4 regions of the Rhizorhabdus phycosphaerae genome follow, and region 2 is predicted to be linked to each of the others. Evidence: predicted binding sites of a transcription regulator. Region 2 holds the regulator's gene; each other region holds the start of a gene.
What was found. The regulator LexA, encoded in region 2, represses DNA repair genes until DNA is damaged. The targets are predictions, from matches to a motif close to GTTCCNCNCTTGTTCT.
Positions count from the first base shown of each region.

Region 1 (2,198 bases), 270 kb from region 2:
AATGCCGTCCGCCAATCCGACGGAGAGAAGGCGACGAAAGCGCTGCAAGGATCGGGCGCAACGCTGGTCAACACCAAGGACTATTCGACCGGCGAAACCGCGCTCGCGATCACGATCAAGCGGCGCGACCTGACCTGGTCGAGCTTCCTGCTCGGCAAGGGCGCCAATCCGAACATCAAGGATGGCCAGGGTAATACCCCGCTTCACGCAGCCGCCCTGCTCGGTTTCCAGGAGGGCGCAGAACTGCTGTTGCGCCAGAAGGCGCAGATCAACGCGACCAATGGCAGCGGTGAGACGCCGCTGGTGATCGCTGTGCAGCAGCGCAACATCCCGATGGTCCGCCTTCTGCTCACCAACGGCGCCGATCCCAAGATCGCCGACCGGATCGCCGGCAAGAATGCGATCGATTATGCGAGCGAGGATCCGCGCGGTGCGGCTGTCCTGAAGGTAATCGAGGAAACCAAGTCGACCGCACCCGCCAAGCCGAAGATGGGGCCGGGGCTGTAAGGCCGTTCGCGCGGCCGGATTAAGGCTAGACGCAGCTTTCGGGAACGCCATCCAGATCGGTCCACAATCGCCCGGCCGCCCGGCGGGCGAAGCGCAGCGTCTCTGCCTTCCTCCGCGCGCCGGAGAGCGGCCGGTGCGGAGCCTCCCGCAGGATCGCGGCCTCGTAGCGATCAGCGACGATCAGCCCGCAACAGTGCGGGCGAAAGCCTTCGCCATCGAAGGGCGAAAGATCGAATCCGCCGGGCACCGCCCAGAAGAAGCGGTCGCAATAGTCCAGATAATCGGGCCATTTTCCATCGCCCAGCAGATCGGCCCGGGACACCTTGATCTCGACGATGGTGATACAGCCGCGCGCGTCGATCGCCATCAGGTCGGCGCGACGGCCATTGCCCAGCGGCACCTCGACCAGGGGAGCCATCCCGGCATTGAGGAACAACCGCGCGACGCCGCGGGCGACGTCCCCTGCGACCATGGGCGGGAAGCTCGATTCACTGTGCAGGCAGGCGTCGGACATGCCACAGCCTAGAACAGGACGGGAACGAAGCAAAGCCGGTTCAGCGCAGGGCCGGCCACCGGCTGACCCGAATCAGGGTGCCACCGCTCCACCGACAATTTTCAGCACAGGCATTCCCGGGCAAGCCGCAAGGCCTCCCGATGATCGACTTCGACCGCCCAGAGGTCGGGGTCCGATCGCCGGCGCCTGGCGATATAGTCCGACGCCGCGCCGGGCTGCTCCAGATCGGCCGGACCAACCGGGTCCAGTCCGAACCCGCCCTCGAACCGCCAGACACGCTCGCACAAGCCGACGGGACGCCCGCGATCGGCGAGCAGGAGAAGGATCGCACCGGCCGTAGCATCGCCCTTGGCGAGCACCATCGCAGAGCCGCCCTCAGCCTCGGTCCGGCGGATCAGCGCCGACACCGACAGCCCGGTGGCGGGCCGGGCTTCGGTCATCGGTCCGCAGTCGGGCGGGCGTAGCCAGGCAGGGTGGCGAGCGGGATGCGCGAGCGCATGAAGGTACCCGTACCCCGCGCCACCTCCTCACCCTCTCCGTCGACGAGGCGCGCGTCGGCGACCAGCACCCGCCGGCGGCCGTTTACCCACCGTCCCTCGGCGACGATCGGCCCCTTTTTCATGGGGCGCGTAAGGAGCAGGTTGAAGGCCGTGGTCAGCAGGAAGAAGTCATTGACCAGGCTGTTCGCCGCGTAGAAGGCGGCATCGTCGAGCATCTTGAAATAGGTGGTGCCGTGGGCTGCGCCCGCGGCGTGATAATGGCGCGGATCCACTTCGAAATGGATACGGGCTACGCCTTCTTCGGGGATTTCGAGCCGCGAGGCGAAAAGCTGATTGATCGGTGCTGCCGCATAGAGCGATTCAAGCGCGCGATAATGCGCCTCGGCGCCGGTTTCGCCGCTCATGCCGGCGCCCGGCGGTTCAGGCGGCGTGGCGGGTTTCGCCGGTCGCGAACAGCGCGTACAGCGCATCGTCCGAACCGGCACCCCGCAGCTTTGCCACGAACGCCTTGTCGCGCATCCGCCGGCTTACCCGTGCGAGCGCCTTGAGATGCTCGACTCCCGCATCGACCGGGGACAGCAGCAGGAAGACGAGATCGACCGGAAGGTCGTCGATCGCAGCGAAGTCGATCGGCGTGCCGAGTCGCGCGAACAGACCGACGACCCGGTCGAGGCCGT
Region 1 covers NZ_CP049107.1:2,633,025-2,635,222, forward strand. Annotated here, with positions in the region: gene G6P88_RS12210 (ankyrin repeat domain-containing protein) at 1-507, shown strand, start outside; gene G6P88_RS12215 (MmcB family DNA repair protein) at 533-1,021, opposite strand; gene G6P88_RS12220 (DUF1491 family protein) at 1,123-1,461, opposite strand; gene G6P88_RS12225 (PaaI family thioesterase) at 1,458-1,925, opposite strand; gene G6P88_RS12230 (PTS sugar transporter subunit IIA) at 1,942-2,198, opposite strand, start outside.
Region 1: a site for LexA is predicted at 1,032-1,047, ahead of G6P88_RS12215 (MmcB family DNA repair protein). Genes of this name have one in related genera too.

Region 2 (2,198 bases):
ATCGAGCGCGAAGGCCGGGTAATCGGGAAGGCCGGGCTCTACCGCTTTCCCGAGATCGGCTTCATCCTGCACCCCGACCATTGGCGGCAGGGGCTGGCGCGAGAGGCTTTGGCTGCCGTGATACACCGCGCCTTCACGGTTCATCGCCTGCCGCGCATCCTCGCCGACGTCGATCCCGACAATGCGGCGTCGCTCGCTCTGTTGCGTGGGCTGGGCTTTCTGGAAACGGGGCGTGCCGAGCGGACCTGGCTCGTTGGTGGCCGCTGGTGCGACAGCGTCTATCTCGCGCTCGATGCCGGGGATCGGCGCGTCGGGCGCTAGACGGCATTGGCAGTCGCCCGGGGTCGCCCTATCACCCGCCCGACCGAACAAGAGGAGAGAGATGATGGAATTGCGCTACGTCACCGTGGGCACCAACGACATGGAAAAGGCGCTTGCCTTCTACGCCGATCTGCTGGCGACGCAGGGTGCGACGAAGATGTTCGACCATCCGAGTGGGGGCGCGGTGTTCGGCAAGGAGGGCAAGCCGATGCTGGGTCTCGTCCGTCCGTTCGACGGCAAGGATGCGACCGCCGGCAATGGCACGATGATCGCGTTCGAGCTGGAAAGCCGCGAGGCGGTCGACGCCTTCCATGCCAAGGCGCTGGCGCTGGGCGGGGCCGACGAAGGCGCGCCGGGCGAGCGTGGCCCGGGCTTCTACATGTCCTATTTCCGCGATCTCGACGGCAACAAATTCTCGGCCTGCAAATTCGGCTGAGCTGATGGGCGCCCGGTCCCATTGCGGGGCCGGGCCTGCCGATCGGATCAGTAGCGGCGCAGCAGTCCGGCGAGCTTGCCCTGGATCTGCACCTGATCCGGGCGATAACGCTGCGGATCATAGGAGCGGTTGGCCGGATCGAGCCGGACCATGCCGCCTTCGCGCCGGAAATATTTCAGCGTCGCTTCATGGTCGGCGATCAGCGCCACCACGATCTCGCCGTCGCGGGCAGTCTCCGCGCGGCGGATGAGCGCATAGTCGCCATCGAGAATGCCGGCCTCGACCATCGAGTCTCCCGACACCTCCAGCGCATAATGTTCGCCCGGGCCGAGCAACGCGGCGGGAACCGAGAGCGAGCTCTGTCCCTCCATCGCCTCGATCGGCAGGCCGGCGGCGATGCGGCCGTGCAGCGGAATCTCGAGCACATTCTCGTTCGCGGCCTGCGGCACGACAGCCGGAGCCTTCGCCTTGGCGGTGGACGCCGCGACCTTTCCCGACATTTCCGGCACACGCAGCACTTCCAGCGCGCGGGCGCGATTGGGCAGGCGGCGGATGAAATTGCGTTCCTCGAGCGCGCTGATCAGGCGGTGCACGCCCGACTTGGACTTGAGCTCCAGCGCTTCCTTCATTTCCTCGAAGGAAGGCGAGACCCCGGTCGCCGACAGGCGCTCCTGGATGAAGCAGAGCAGTTCATGTTGCTTGCGCGTGAGCATGGTCTTTGACCCCATCGGGAACGGACGGGGAACATTTAGGCAACTGTAGGAATCTTGTCAAGCGAAGGGCAGGATCTCCACCTCCGCGCCCTCGGGAAGGGGGGGGGCCTCGGCCTCGCGGATGATCAGCAGCTCGGCCTGAACAAGGGCTGCGAGCCCGGCGCTGTCCTGTCCGGACAGGGGCTCGACCGCGCCTTCGGCCCAGCGCGCGCGGACATATTCGGCGCGGTTGCCGGTCGAGGGAAGCGGTTTTGCGAGCCTCGCGGTCGCGGGCCTCGGCACGGGGCGGGCTGCGCCGAGAAGATGGGCGATGAGCGGTTTGGCGAACAGCATCGCGGTCACGAAGGCCGACACGGGATTGCCGGGCAGGCCCAGCACGATCGCGTCGCGCAATGTGCCGATCATGACCGGCTTTCCGGGCTTCATTTTCACCCGCCAGAAGTCGATCCTGGCTCCTACCTGTTCGAGCGCCGGCAGCACCAGGTCATGGTCACCGACCGAAGCGCCTCCGGTCGTGATGATGATGTCGCTTTCCGCCGCGAGTCGATCGAACGCCGCAGCGATCGCTTCACGATCGTCGCGGACGATGCCATGGTCGGTGACGATGCAGGCAGCGGTGCCCAGCAGCGCGGCGAGCATCGGTCCGTTGGACGCGGGCAGAAGCGCGCCCGGCGTGGGTTCCCCGGCCGGTACCAGCTCGTTGCCGGTCGACAGCAGCGCGACGCGCG
Region 2 covers NZ_CP049107.1:2,367,850-2,370,047, reverse strand. Annotated here, with positions in the region: gene G6P88_RS10835 (GNAT family N-acetyltransferase) at 1-321, shown strand, start outside; gene G6P88_RS10830 (VOC family protein) at 383-757, shown strand; gene lexA (transcriptional repressor LexA) at 805-1,470, opposite strand; gene G6P88_RS10820 (molybdopterin molybdotransferase MoeA) at 1,528-2,198, opposite strand, start outside.

Region 3 (2,198 bases), 620 kb from region 2:
GGTGGCCGGCGATCTGACGATCAGTTCGATCACGGCGGACGTGTCGGGCTATGGACCGCTCTCGGCCGCTGGCAGTTTCCTGATCAACACCGCGGGCGGCGACCTGGAAGTCCTCTCCAATGTTCAGGTGACTGCGAACGGCACCGCGACGTCTCAGGAGCCATCGGAGGTTTCGTCGGGCAATGGCACGCTTGCCATCAATACCTTCGAACTGAACGGCAACACGACGGTTGGCTTCTTGCTCGATCCCAATGGTAGCCTGACGATCCAGACCTGCACGGTGAACAGCCAGGCCTGTGCGGCACCCGTTCCGCGGAACCCGCCACCGCCGCCACCACCGCCGCCACCGCCACCGCCGCCGCCGGTGTCGCCGCCACCTCCGCCCGAGGTGCCGCCGCCGCCACCTCCGCCGGTGTCTCCGCCGCCGCCTCCCGAGGTGCCGCCGCCACCGCCTCCGCCGGTGTCGCCGCCACCGCCGCCCGAGGTGCCACCGCCACCGCCACCGCCGGTGTCGCCGCCGCCTCCGCCCGAGGTGCCGCCGCCACCCCCGCCGCCGCCCCCGCCGCCGCCGCCTCTGGCACAACCGGTGGTGATGCAGACGGTCACGCGCGAGACCACGATCATCACGACGAACATCCAGTCGTCGCTCACGGGGACGCGTGTCGCCGGCGGCAGCGTCGGGACCAGTAGCGGAAGCGGGACCGGACTCGGCGGTTTGTCGGGCAGCGGGTCTGGATCGACATCGGGATCGGACTCTTCCTCTTCCGGCTCATCGGGCGGCGGATCGTCTTCCTCGGAGTCGGCGAGCAGCGCCGCCGGCAGCAGCAATTCGTCCGAATCCGGTTCGGGCGACAGTGCCGTGGCCGACGAGGGCGGCGACGAGGACAGCAGCGAATCGACCAGCGCGACGAACTCCGGCAACAGCGTTTCCGGCCCCAACGTCCTGATCGATGTGAGCCGGATCGGAACGACCAATGTCGAGATCGACACGCCGATAACCTCGGGCGGCAACAGCAGCTTGTGGCCCGGCGCGGATGGTGTGGCGGACACCCCGGGCAGCTGATCCGCTGCCTTGGGGGAACTGGCTGTTGGCCGTGTATCGATCCCCCGGCCGCTCGACTCTTGAAGCGTCCAGTCTTCCCCCATGGGCAGGCTGGACGCCGGAGGGTGAAGAACATATAAAGAACGAATGGCCCAGCTGGACGTTCGTCAAAAACTCGAAATCCTCGCCGACGCGGCGAAATATGACGCGTCGTGCGCCTCGTCGGGAACGAGCAAGCGCGATTCACGGGGGGCGACCAAGGGCATAGGCTCGACCGAAGGCATGGGCATCTGCCACGCCTATGCGCCCGACGGCCGCTGTATCTCGCTGCTCAAGATATTGCTGACCAACAGCTGCATCTTCGACTGCCATTATTGCATCAACCGCAAGAGCTCGAACGTCCGGCGCGCCCGTTTCACGGCGCGGGAGGTCGTCGACCTCACTTTGGCCTTCTACCGCCGCAACTATATCGAAGGGCTGTTCCTCTCCTCCGGCATCATCCGGTCCTCGGACTATACGATGGAGCAGCTCGTCGAGGTTGCGCGCAGCCTGCGCGAGGATCATCACTTCCGAGGCTATATCCACCTCAAGACGATTCCCGACGCCGACCCGGGCCTGATCGAGGCTGCCGGCCGCCATGCCGATCGCATCTCCATCAACGTCGAACTGCCGACGGCGGCGGGCCTCGAGCGACTGGCCCCGGAAAAGTCCGCCTCGCGGATCCAGGGCGCCATGGCTGGCATGAAGACCGCGATCGAAGACGGCAAGGATGCGTCGCGCCGCTACCCATCGGCTCCGAAATTCGCGCCTGCGGGGCAGTCGACCCAGATGATCGTCGGCGCCGACGCGGCGAACGATCGCGACATCGTCCACACCGCCAGCGGCCTTTACGATCGCTTTGCGCTGCGCCGCGTCTATTATTCGGCTTTCAGCCCGATTCCCGATGCATCCGCTGTGCTTCCGCTGAAGCGTCCGCCGCTGCTGCGCGAGCATCGGCTCTACCAGTCGGACTGGCTGATGCGATTCTATGGCTATCGCCCGGGCGAGGTCGCGCAGGCGACCGACGAGCAGGGCATGTTGCCGCTCGACATCGATCCCAAGCTCGCCTGGGCGCTCAAGGCGCGCGAGCAGTTCCCGGTCGACGTCAATCGTGCGC
Region 3 covers NZ_CP049107.1:2,986,098-2,988,295, forward strand. Annotated here, with positions in the region: gene G6P88_RS13835 (Ig domain-containing protein) at 1-1,063, shown strand, start outside; gene G6P88_RS13840 (putative DNA modification/repair radical SAM protein) at 1,190-2,198, shown strand, end outside.
Region 3: a site for LexA is predicted at 1,172-1,187, ahead of G6P88_RS13840 (putative DNA modification/repair radical SAM protein). Genes of this name have one in related genera too.

Region 4 (2,198 bases), 1.9 Mb from region 2:
TTCGCATTTTCCCGGCCCTGGCCGATGCGGATCGAATCATAGCTGAACCAGGCGCCCGACTTCTCGACCAGCCCGCCCTTGACGCCCAGGTCGAGAAGTTCGCCGACCTTGGACACGCCCTCGCCATACATGATGTCGAACTCGACCTGCTTGAACGGCGGAGCGACCTTGTTCTTGACGACCTTGACCCGCGTCGCATTGCCGACGACGTCCTCGCGATCCTTGATCGCGCCCGTACGGCGAATGTCGAGACGCACCGATGCATAGAATTTCAGCGCGTTGCCGCCAGTGGTCGTCTCGGGCGAGCCGTACATGACGCCGATCTTCATGCGGATCTGGTTGATGAAGATGACGAGGCAGCGAGAGCGACTGATCGAGCCGGTGATCTTGCGCAGCGCCTGGCTCATCAGGCGCGCCTGCAGGCCGACATGGCTGTCGCCCATCTCGCCCTCGATTTCGGCCCGGGGGACCAGCGCGGCGACCGAGTCGATCACGAGCACGTCGATCGCGTTCGAGCGCACCAGCGTATCGGCGATTTCCAGGGCCTGCTCGCCCGTATCGGGCTGCGAGACGACCAGATCGTCGATATTGACGCCGACCTTCTTCGCATAGACCGGGTCGAGCGCATGTTCGGCGTCGATGAAGGCGGCCGTGCCACCGATCTTCTGGGCCTCGGCGATGGCGTGCAGAGCGAGCGTGGTCTTGCCCGAGCTCTCTGGACCGAAGATTTCGACGATGCGGCCGCGCGGAAGGCCGCCGATGCCCAGCGCGATATCGAGCCCGAGCGATCCGCTGGAGATCGCCTCGACCTGCATCGTCTCGCGACTGCCGAGCTTCATCGCCGAGCCCTTGCCGAAGGCGCGATCGATCTGCGCCAGCGCGGCTTCAAGGGCCTTCTGCCTGTCCATATTAGCTGCTTCCTTCTCGGATCCGATGAGCTTCAACTGCGCCGACATTGTGCGTACTCCCCTCGTAGAGCGGGCCATCCGAAACCTCAAACCCGAAGTTATGTACCGCAGATGTTCCGATGGAACAAGAGGAGAACTTTCCTATTTTGTTCTGGTGCGTGCGATCAGCTTCGAGCGTGATCGGCGAGCGCCTCGCGCGCGGCCTGGCAGATCTGCTGGACCGAGAAGGGCTTCGGCAGGAAGCCGATATTGTCTATGTCGATCGACTTGCGCAGCTGCTCTTCGGCATAGCCCGACATGAAGATGATCGGGAGATCGGGGCGCTTCTCTCGGGCGGCGCGGGCCATGGTCGGTCCGTCCATCGTCGGCATGACGACGTCGGAGATCACCAGGTCGATCTGCTGCATCCGGTCGTCCAGAACCTCCAGCCCTTCCTCGCCGTTGGTCGCGGTCAGAATCTTATATCCCTGCCGCACGAGCGCGCGTTCCGCGACCGCGCGGACCATGGCCTCGTCCTCGACCAGAAGGATCGTGCCCGTCCCCCACAATTCGGTGCTGACCTCCTTGACCGGTGCGCGCGCAGCGGCGGTGCCTGCCGGGGCCTGGTGCACGGGAAGATAGATGACGAAGCTCGTCCCCCGGCCCATCTCGCTCTCCGCGAAGATGAACCCGCCCGTCTGCTTGACGATGCCGTAAACGGTCGAGAGGCCGAGCCCAGTACCCTTGCCCACCTCCTTGGTGGTGAAGAAGGGTTCGAAGATCTTGTTGAGATTGTCGGTCGGAATGCCGGTGCCGGTGTCGGTCACCCGGAGTGCCGTATATTCGGTAACCGGCATGATCTCGATGCCCAGCGCACGAACGTCGCTCTGCGATACGCCATAGGTCTGGATCGAGAGCGTTCCCCCGTCCGGCATGGCGTCGCGGGCGTTCACCGCCAAGTTGACGATCACCTGCTCGAGCTGCCCCGGGTCGGCGCGCACGGTTCCGAGATTGCGGCCGTGTGTCACTTCCAGGCGGATCGTTTCGCCCAACAGGCGCTTGAGCAGGTTGCTGATCTCGGAGATGATGTCCGGGATCTGGAGGATCTGGGGGCGCAGCGTCTGCTGCCGCGAGAAGGCCAGCAGCTGGCGGGTCAGCGCCGCCGCCCGGTTCGAATTCTGCTTGATCTGCTGAATGTCGTCATAGTCGCTGTCGCCCGGAATATGGCGCATCGACATCAGGTCGCAATGGCCGATGATCGCGGTCAGGATGTTGTTGAAGTCGTGCGCGACGCCGCCGGCGAGCTGGCCG
Region 4 covers NZ_CP049107.1:503,194-505,391, forward strand. Annotated here, with positions in the region: gene recA (recombinase RecA) at 1-956, opposite strand, end outside; gene G6P88_RS02390 (hybrid sensor histidine kinase/response regulator) at 1,073-2,198, opposite strand, start outside.
Region 4: a site for LexA is predicted at 1,030-1,045, ahead of recA (recombinase RecA). Genes of this name have one in related genera too.